Regions from separate parts of the Sulfitobacter sp. EE-36 genome, predicted to be linked through region 2. Evidence: riboswitches for the same ligand, from Rfam matches in the RefSeq annotation. Region 2 holds a riboswitch; the other holds the start of a gene.

Region 1 (4,449 bases), 1.4 Mb from region 2:
ATCGACCGTGCAATCGCATTGCCCGCGCCGAAGGCCTGTCTGGCAAAACTCCCTGCCTCCCCCTTCAGGATCGCGTAATAAAGCTCGCGCAGCCGTGCCTCACCAAGGATCGCCGTATCTGCCGGATTGCCACCCAATTGCAGCAAACGCAGCAGCGCGTCGGCAAAGGCATCATCCCAAGCGGCCAGCCTGATCCCCTGCGCGCGCAAACCGCCTTTGACCTCGGGAATCACATTGCCGGTATTTTCCATCTCCATCGACAGTTCTGTCATCATCCGCTTATCGAGCGAAATGATAACCCCGTAGAGCGGGCTTTCGGCAGAGGCGGTCGGCGTGCCGGCCTTCACCGGCATCGACATCGGGCAGCACATATATCGGCTGTCGTCATAGATGTACCTGTGCCCGTCCAGCACGGCCTCTTTCGCCCCGCTGACGATAGCAATAACGCTGGGTTCATAGACCGCCGGCACGCACGGAATCGCCTGCGTGGCCCGAAACAGGCGCACCCCGTCAATGCCGGTTCCCGTCAGCCCCTCTTGGGTCGCGTTGTTCTGGATTAGCTGTCTGATCTGGTCTTTGCTCATGAGGGCGATCTACTGCGTCACATCAGCCTTTCGCAAGCGCGTGATACAATCAGGCAAGTATTCGCGACGATCTCGCCTGTTTTGAGAGACAGCCGAGAGCTATTTACCCTTCAACACCAAACACAGCGCGCATCGCTGCCGCGCTGACATCGAAAAGGAACATGACGATGAAGGACACGACTTTCGGACCCAAAGGCTGGACACCTGATCGCCTTGGATCGCTCAAGGGGAAAACATATCTCATCACCGGCACGACCGCCGGTGCGGGCTTTCAGGCCACGCGCATCCTGCTGTCCAAGGGGGCAAAAGTCGTCATGCTGAACCGCAACGCCGATAAGTCCATCGCCGCGGTAAAAACGCTCAAGGACACGTTCGGTCCCAACGCCGAGGTGAGCTTTGTGCGGATGGATCTGTCTGATCTGGCCAGCGTGCGCGCCGCGGCTGAAGAGGTGCAAAGCACCGTTCCCCGGATTGACGCGCTGATCTGCAACGCTGCCATCGCGCAGGTGCCGACACAACAGCTGACCGTTGACGGGTTCGAAAGCCAGCTTGGCACCAACCACTATGGGCACTTCCTGCTGTGCGGGATGCTGTTTGATCGCATTCAGGAAAGCGCGGGCCGGATCGTTGTGGTGTCCAGCCTCGGGTACAACATGGGGATCAAGACGATCCAGTTCGACGACATGAACTGGGACAAGAACTATAGCGCCAACGCGGTCTACAGCCAAAGCAAGCTGGCGCAGATGATGTTTGCCTATGAGCTTCAGGACCGGCTGAAAGCCACCGACAGCCGCGTTGAGGTATACGTCTGCCACCCCGGCGCGTCGGCGACCTCGCTGATCAGCACAAGCGGCGGGCTTTTCACACGGGTCACCTGGTGGATGATGAGCAAGACGCCAATGGTGCAATCCGCCGAAAAAGGCGCGTATCCCGAGGTCATGTGCGCGACCGAAGACGGGTTGGCGCAGCGCGCGCTTTATGGCCCGACCGGATGGCTGCAAACCGGAGGGCCCGTTGGCAAAGGCACGCTGAACCCCCATGCCTACGACAAACCCGTGATGGAGAAACTCTGGACCGTCTCCGAAAAAGCGACAGGTTTTCACTGGGAAATCTAAGGGAAACGCGCGCCCTCATCCCGCGCGCGGCGCGCCTTTCACGCGACGATCCCCTCTCGCCATACGCCCCTTTGAATACGGCATCAAAATCTGTGATTTTTTTGCCGTATTTCCCCGCTTTCTCATGCGGCTTGCACTTGCGCCCGCCGATGGCTTTGCCTAAAGAAGCGCTCACAAGTTAAGTGGCCCGTTCGTCTATCGGTTAGGACGTCAGGTTTTCAACCTGAAAAGAGGGGTTCGACTCCCCTACGGGCTGCCACTTGGTTTTCCATCCGTTTGTTATTTGCCTCTCGTCCGTTCTGCGGAACCGTGGCCTGCGTTATTTGCCTTTGTCACGCGATGACGACCGCAAAAACGCAACTTGACGGGTGGGCGGACAACTGTCATCGAAACCGGGTCGGTTTCCTTCGGGAAATAATAGGGAATTCGCCATCCGCCCTTTGGTGTGGATGAACCGGAACTGCCCCCGCAACTGTAGACGGTGAGCTACCTCCATCATGCCACTGGGCCTAAAGGTCCGGGAAGGCGGGGACAGCCGCGATCCGTCAGTCAGGAGACCTGCCGACACTGAACCTGAAACACCGGGCGGGGTTGCTCGGGAGAGGATGATGATGGGACCGGATCTTACCTTACGCGCAGACCAAAATGCGCCCGCGCGCCGTTTGGCTGGCCCCTTCTCTTTCTATTCAAAGACCCCGGCATCGGACCAACCGGAGCCCTTGATATGAAACCATTTTTTTCCAGCCTGACCCTAATTGCGAGCCTTGCGGGCAGCACCGCGCTTGGCGCAGAGACAGACTATCCGCTGACGATCGACAACTGCGGCCATACGCTCAGCTTTGACGCGGCACCCCAGACCACCGTGACCATCGGGCAATCCACGACAGAGATCCTGTATCTGCTGGGCCAGCAGGACCGGATCGCGGGAACCTCTGTCTGGTTCAGCCCCGTTTTGCCAGAGTTCAAAGAGACGAACGATGCGATTGAACGGTTGGCGGACAACGATCCCAGCTTTGAAAGCGTGTTGGGCAAACGCCCCGATCTGGTCACCGTGATGTATGAATGGCACGTCGGCCCCGAAGGTATGGTCGGCACCCGCGACAGCTTTCACGAGGTGGGCGTGCCAACCTATGTGATGCCCACCGATTGCGCGGCCAAGGATAACTCTGTCGGCGCGGACGGCACGCGATCTGAACTGTTCACGACCCAGCAGTTGTATACCAGCATCGAAGAGCTCGCCCGCATCTACAACGCGCAAGACGCCGGTGCCACGCTGCTGGCAGACCTGCAATCGCGCGAGGCAAAGGCGGTCGAGAAAGCCAAATCGCTGAACCTGCCGCAAGGCACCTCGGCGCTGTTCTGGTTCTCGTCGTCCGAGATGGCGGCGGACCCTTATGTGGCAGGTCAACAGGGTGTGCCCGCCTATATGATGGACAAGCTTGGCGTTGAAAACGTCGTGACCTCGGCCGAGGAATGGCCGCTGGTCGGATGGGAGACTCTGGCGAAATCCGACCCGACCTTCATCGTGCTTGCCAAAATGGACCGTCGCCGCTTCCCCGCGGATGACATCGAGAAAAAGCGCGACTTCCTGATGAACGACCCCGTCGCCCGCGAGATGACCGCGGTGAAAGAGGGCCGCATCATCACCATGGACGCCCATGCGATGGACCCCACCGTGCGTGCGATCTATGCGCTGGAAACGATGGCTGACGCGCTGTCCGGTTTCGATCTGGCCGAATGACCGCAATCGACCGCTCTGTGATGCGCAGGCCGCAGTGGCACTGGTGGGTGATCATCCCGCCGGTGCTGCTGGCCGCACTGCTATTTGGTGCGGCCATCGGCGAGGTCTCTATCCCGCCGCTGGTGGTGCTGAAGGTGCTGGCCAACAAGGCGCTGAACGCGGGCTATGCGGTGGACAAGATCGACGAGGGCATCGTGTGGAACTACCGCATGGCGCGGGCCGTGGTGGCGATGTGCTGTGGCGCCGGTCTGGCGCTGTCGGGCGTCGTGTTGCAAGCACTGCTGCGCAATGCACTGGCGGATCCCTATCTGCTGGGCATCTCTGCGGGGGCGTCCACGGGTGCTGTTGCAGTGACCATCCTCGGGCTGGGGGGTGGTGCCATCTCGCTGTCTATCGGTGCGTTCAGCGGGGCGCTGGTGGCTTTCGCTTTTGTCGCCTTGCTGGCGCAGGCGGCGGGGGGCGGTGTGGGCCTGCGGGCCGCGGGCGTGATCGTGCTGGCCGGTATTGCGGGCAGCCAGATGTTCAACGCCCTGACCGCGCTGATGATCACGAAATCGGCCAATGCCGAACAGGCCCGTGCCATCATGTTCTGGCTTTTGGGGAATATGTCGGGCGTGCGCTGGCCCGATGTACTAAGCGCCCTGCCCGCGGCGATGATCGGTCTGCTGGCCTGTCTGTGGCACGCCCGCGCGCTGGATGCCTTTACCTTCGGCAGCGACAGCGCCGCGTCCTTGGGCATTCCGGTGCGCCGCGTGCAGCTGCTGCTGATCGGTACGGCGGCGCTGGTCACGGCGGTGATGGTCTCGGTGGTGGGTGCGATCGGCTTTGTCGGGCTGGTGATCCCCCATGCCATGCGCATCGTCGTGGGGCACCGTCATGCGATCCTTGTGCCTGCTTCCGCACTGGCGGGGGCGGTGTTTCTGGTCTTTGCCGATGTGATCTCGCGAGTGATCGTACCGGGCCAAGTGCTGCCCATCGGCGTGGTGACCGCTTTGGTCGGCGCGCCCGT
Region 2 (4,449 bases):
GTGACCTCTTTTGCCTCGCAAACCGGCCACGGTGTGCGCGCCGAGGTCGAGGGACGTCGCGTGCTTGTCGGGGCGGACCGTTTCATGGAGGCCGAAGGGGTCTCTCTCGCCGCGGCAGAGGGGCGGTCGGCAGCATGGGGGGCAGAGGGCAAGACACCGCTTTTCGCGGCCGTGGATGGGGCGCTTGTCGCGATGATCGGCGTCGCCGACCCGATCAAGGAAACGACGCCCCAAGCGCTGGAGGCACTGCATGAAGCGGGGCTGAAAATCGCCATGATCACCGGTGACAACAAGGCGACGGCGCAGGCGATTGCCGACCGTTTGGGGATCGATACCGTGGTCGCCGAAGTGCTGCCCGACGGCAAGGTCGCCGCGCTGGAGGACCTGCAACAGGCGGGCCACAAGGTCGCCTTTGTCGGGGACGGGATCAATGATGCGCCCGCGCTGGCGGGGGTCGACGTGGGTATTGCCATCGGTACCGGAACGGATGTCGCCATCGAAGCGGCCGACGTGGTGCTGATGTCGGGCGATCTGCAAGGGGTGGTGAACGCCCTGCACATCAGCCAGCACACCATGCGCAATATCCGCCAGAACCTCTTCTGGGCCTTTGGCTATAACGCGCTGCTGATCCCTGTTGCAGCCGGTGTGCTCTATCCGCTGTTCGGCGTGCTGTTGTCGCCCGTGCTTGCCGCCGCCGCCATGGCGTTGTCGAGCGTCTTTGTCCTGTTCAACGCCCTGCGCCTGCGGTGGATCGCCGCCGCAGCAACCGCCTAATTCAACGAAAGGAGACGTCTATGAACATCGGTGACGTGTCGAAAAGCGCAGGTCTGCCTGCCAAGACCATCCGCTACTACGAAGACATCGGTCTGATCACGCCCGCGCGTGACACCAACGGGTATCGCAGCTTTTGCGACAGCGACGTGCATAAGCTGACGTTTCTGGGCCGTGCGCGGGCCTTGGGCTTCACGATCGAGAATTGCCGCGACCTGCTGGCGCTTTGGGATGATCAGGATCGCGCCAGCGCCGATGTCCGTGCCATCGCCCAGCAACATTTGGCGCAGATCGAAAGCAAGATCGCGGACCTGCAAGATATTCGTCAGACCTTGACCCATCTGGTGCATGAATGCGCTGGCGATGACCGCCCCGACTGCCCGATCTTGCAACGGCTCGAAAAGCTGTAGCGCGCGTGTCTACCGGCGCAGCAGGTAGATATCCATGATCCAGCCATGGGCGGCGCGTGCCTCTGCCCGTGTTGCGATGATGCGGTCGCAGACCTGATCCAGCGGGCCTGCGATGCGACGCTCGTTCGGCATGCCGGCATAGGCGGTCCACCAGATGTGGACGTCGCTGTGCTGCCGCAACACCTCGAAGGCGCAGGTGCCGTCCAGCATGACGGCAATCGTATCTACATCCTGCGGCCAGCCATGATCGCGCAGCTGCCGACCGGTGGTGATGGTGACGGGATTGCCGATGGTGTTCAGCGGGATCGCATGGCCCGCCGTCAGTACCTGAAGCGAGGTGATCCCCGGCACGACATCGACGGCGAGTGTGACGACCTTTTGCAACCGCTCCGCAATGCGCAGGGTGCTGTCATACAGCGACGGATCCCCCCAGACGAGGAAACCGACACGGCCGCCTTGGGGCAGGGTGCGCTGCATCTCGGCCAGCCAGACCTGTGCAATGGCATCATGCCAATCGTGGACGCCCGCGTGATAATCAGGGTTGGCGGCGTCGCGTTTGGGCAGGGTGAATTCGTGAATATCAGGCCCGTCCGACCGCAGCACCTGGGCGCAAATCTCGTGCCGCAGGCCGGCCAGATCATCCTTGCCCGCGCCCTTGGACGGAATCAGGATCACATCGCAGGCATTCAACGCGTCGATGGCTTGTAATGTCAGGTGTTTGGGATTGCCGGACCCGATGCCGATCAGTGAAAGCGTAAACATCTTGAGGCTCCGGCAGGGGGTGACGCGGCCCGCAGAATAGGGGGCCGCGTCGGGTCTTGGATTATTCAGCGGCAGTCTGTGTCAGACGCTTGGTGAACAGCGCGCTGCCCGCGAAATCGCGCAGGGTTTTCGCGGCGGCGAGCACGGCCAGATCCACCAGCGGCTCGATCAGGATGACCATCATATAGGCCCCGCCAAAGCTGGCCACAGCGGCGATGTTGCTGGCGGCAAAGCCCTGACCGTAGATGGCCCAGAAGGCGACCCAGCCCACAACGCCCGCCTGAAACGCGGTCGACAGCTTGAGCGCTTGAACATAGGTCAGATCAACATAGGCGGTATTGGGTGCGATGATGCGTTTGGCCAGCGCCGAGACCATGAACAAGGGCACCAGCAGCGTGGTGACGTTCATCGTGTATTGCGGCAGGTCGATGGGGGCAAAGAACACGCCCTGCGCCAGCAGACCAAGTGCCAGACCGGCAGCCGCAGGGGCCACGCCGAACAGCAGGAACAGGGTCGACCCGAGGATCAGGTGCACTTCGCTCACGCCCACGGGGAAATGCGGGAAGACCTGGAAAAAGACAAAGGTCAGCGCGGTGGCCACCACGGCCCCGCTCGCAAAAGGCACGACGCCTTTCTCACGGACAGAGTCCATTGCGGTTTTCGCGGTATAGGCCGCAGCACCGGCGGCGGTGCCATAGGACAGGACCAGCTTGGCGCCGGTCACGACTTCGGGTTCGATATGCATATTCAGGTCTCCTTACCGTCTTCCCCGACGGCATAATGTGAAAGCCGCCCCGGGGGGGCAGCCAGTTGGATCGGGGATCATCCCCATGACGGCAGGTCTCCTGACTTTGTGCGTCCATGCGTGCCGCGCCTTCCCAGGCGGTGTGGCCCAGTGGCAATGCGGGTTGCTCTTCACTTACAGGTGCGGGGGCAGTTCCGGATTTGGCACCTTTGCTTTGGCACCGCACCGTATTCCCTTTTCACCCCGATTGCCCGAAGGCGCACGGGGAACCGTCCGGAATAGGTGGTCATTTTCGGGTTGGTTTTGTCAAGTCATCTATTCGGTCAACGGCCCGTAAAGGATCAGCGCAGGCGCTGACGTTGCGGGATCCAGTGGCAGATGGGCAAGGCTTTCAACCGTGTGGCGGCTCAGCTTTTGATCGGGGGTCGATACCGCCTCTGCCAGCAGGGCAGGGGTCGAGGGCGGCAAGCCCGCCGCGATCAGCCGCGCGGCGAAACCCGCAAAGGTGCGGCGGCCCATGTAGACGACCGTGGTCGCCGTAGGGTCGGCCAGCGCCGCCATGTTCAGATCTTCGGGCAAGGCCCCCGATTCGCCGTGGCCGGTGATGAATTGCACCCGCCGCGCGGTCAGCCGCCGTGTCAGTGGGATCATCGCTGCCGCCGCCGCCGAAGACGCTGCCGTCACACCGGGGATGATCTCGAAGGCGACGCCTGCCGCTTTCAGCGCGGTCAGCTCTTCTTCAAGCCGGCCAAACACGCCCGCGTCCCCGCTTTTGAGCCGCACCACCCGCGCGCCGGTCAATGCGTGTTCGACCAGCAAACGGCTCACGTGATCCTGCTTCGGAGACAGCCGTCCGGCGCGTTTGCCCACCCCGATCAAATCCGCCTCGGGCGAGACATGTTCAAGGATCGGACCCGCCGACAGATCGTCGAACAGCACGACTTCGGCCTCTTGCAACCGCTTTACCGCCTTCACGGTCAGCAGCTCGGGATCACCCGGACCGGAGGAGACGAAAGAGACGAAACCGCTCATGATGCCCCCGCAATCAGGTGAAAGAAGGTGCCCGTCGCATGGCCGCGGCGCGAGCCTGTCTCGGGCACTTCGGCCCCATTGGCATCGACCACCCGCGCCAGCGGTGTATCGGGCTGCGACAGGATCGTAGAATAGTGGAATTCATGCCCCCGCAACCGCGCGCCCGCGTCATAGCCGGGGCCGGGTTCGTTCAGCGTGGCAAGCCGGTAGCCCAGATGCATCTTGCGCTTCTCGTAGCTGGTTTCCAGCCCCAGCAGCCCCGCCATCTGGTGCCGCACGCCTTCCTTGTCGACCAACCCGGCCCCCATCGCCATATAGCCCCCGCATTCCCCATGCACCGGGCGCGTCGTGGCGAATTGTTGCAGGCTGTCGCGGAACTGCGCGGCAGCGGCAAGGCGTCCGGCATGCAGCTCGGGATAGCCGCCGGGCAGCCAGCAGATGTCGGCGCTGTCGTCCGGTGCCTCATCCGCCAGCGGCGAGAAGGGCAACACCTGCGCACCCGCGGCGATCCAGTGGTCCAGCAAATGCGGATAGATGAACGAAAACGCGGCATCTTTGGCCAAAGCGATCCGTTGACCGGGGGGCGGGGGCAGCACATCTGGCCCGTCGGGAATACTGCGCCCTTGGGCGGCAGAGACGATCAGATCAAGGTCGATATGCTGCGCGATGAAATCACCTGCCGCATCCAGCAGCTTCATCAGCTCGGGCTGTTCCTCGGCCTGCACCAGA

What was found. A riboswitch is a leader RNA that binds a small molecule or an ion and turns the genes downstream of it on or off. The one in region 2 is predicted to bind cobalamin.
Region 1: it holds a riboswitch for cobalamin, as region 2 does, so the genes downstream of both, EE36_RS11835 (ABC transporter substrate-binding protein) here and EE36_RS05035 (energy-coupling factor ABC transporter permease) in region 2, are expected to answer to the same signal.

Annotation. Positions count from the first base shown of each region.
Region 1 is NZ_CH959310.1:1,922,923-1,927,371, reverse strand. Features, by position in the region: gene EE36_RS11850 (AraC family transcriptional regulator) at 1-584, opposite strand, end outside; gene EE36_RS11845 (SDR family oxidoreductase) at 752-1,699, shown strand; tRNA gene EE36_RS11840 (tRNA-Glu) at 1,884-1,958, shown strand; cobalamin riboswitch at 2,081-2,280, shown strand; gene EE36_RS11835 (ABC transporter substrate-binding protein) at 2,424-3,440, shown strand; gene EE36_RS11830 (iron ABC transporter permease) at 3,461-4,449, shown strand, end outside.
Region 2 is NZ_CH959310.1:485,338-489,786, reverse strand. Features, by position in the region: gene EE36_RS05050 (heavy metal translocating P-type ATPase) at 1-774, shown strand, start outside; gene cueR (Cu(I)-responsive transcriptional regulator) at 795-1,181, shown strand; gene cobF (precorrin-6A synthase (deacetylating)) at 1,191-1,943, opposite strand; gene EE36_RS05035 (energy-coupling factor ABC transporter permease) at 2,005-2,688, opposite strand; cobalamin riboswitch at 2,761-2,977, opposite strand; gene cobA (uroporphyrinogen-III C-methyltransferase) at 3,004-3,720, opposite strand; gene EE36_RS05025 (cobyrinate a,c-diamide synthase) at 3,717-4,449, opposite strand, start outside.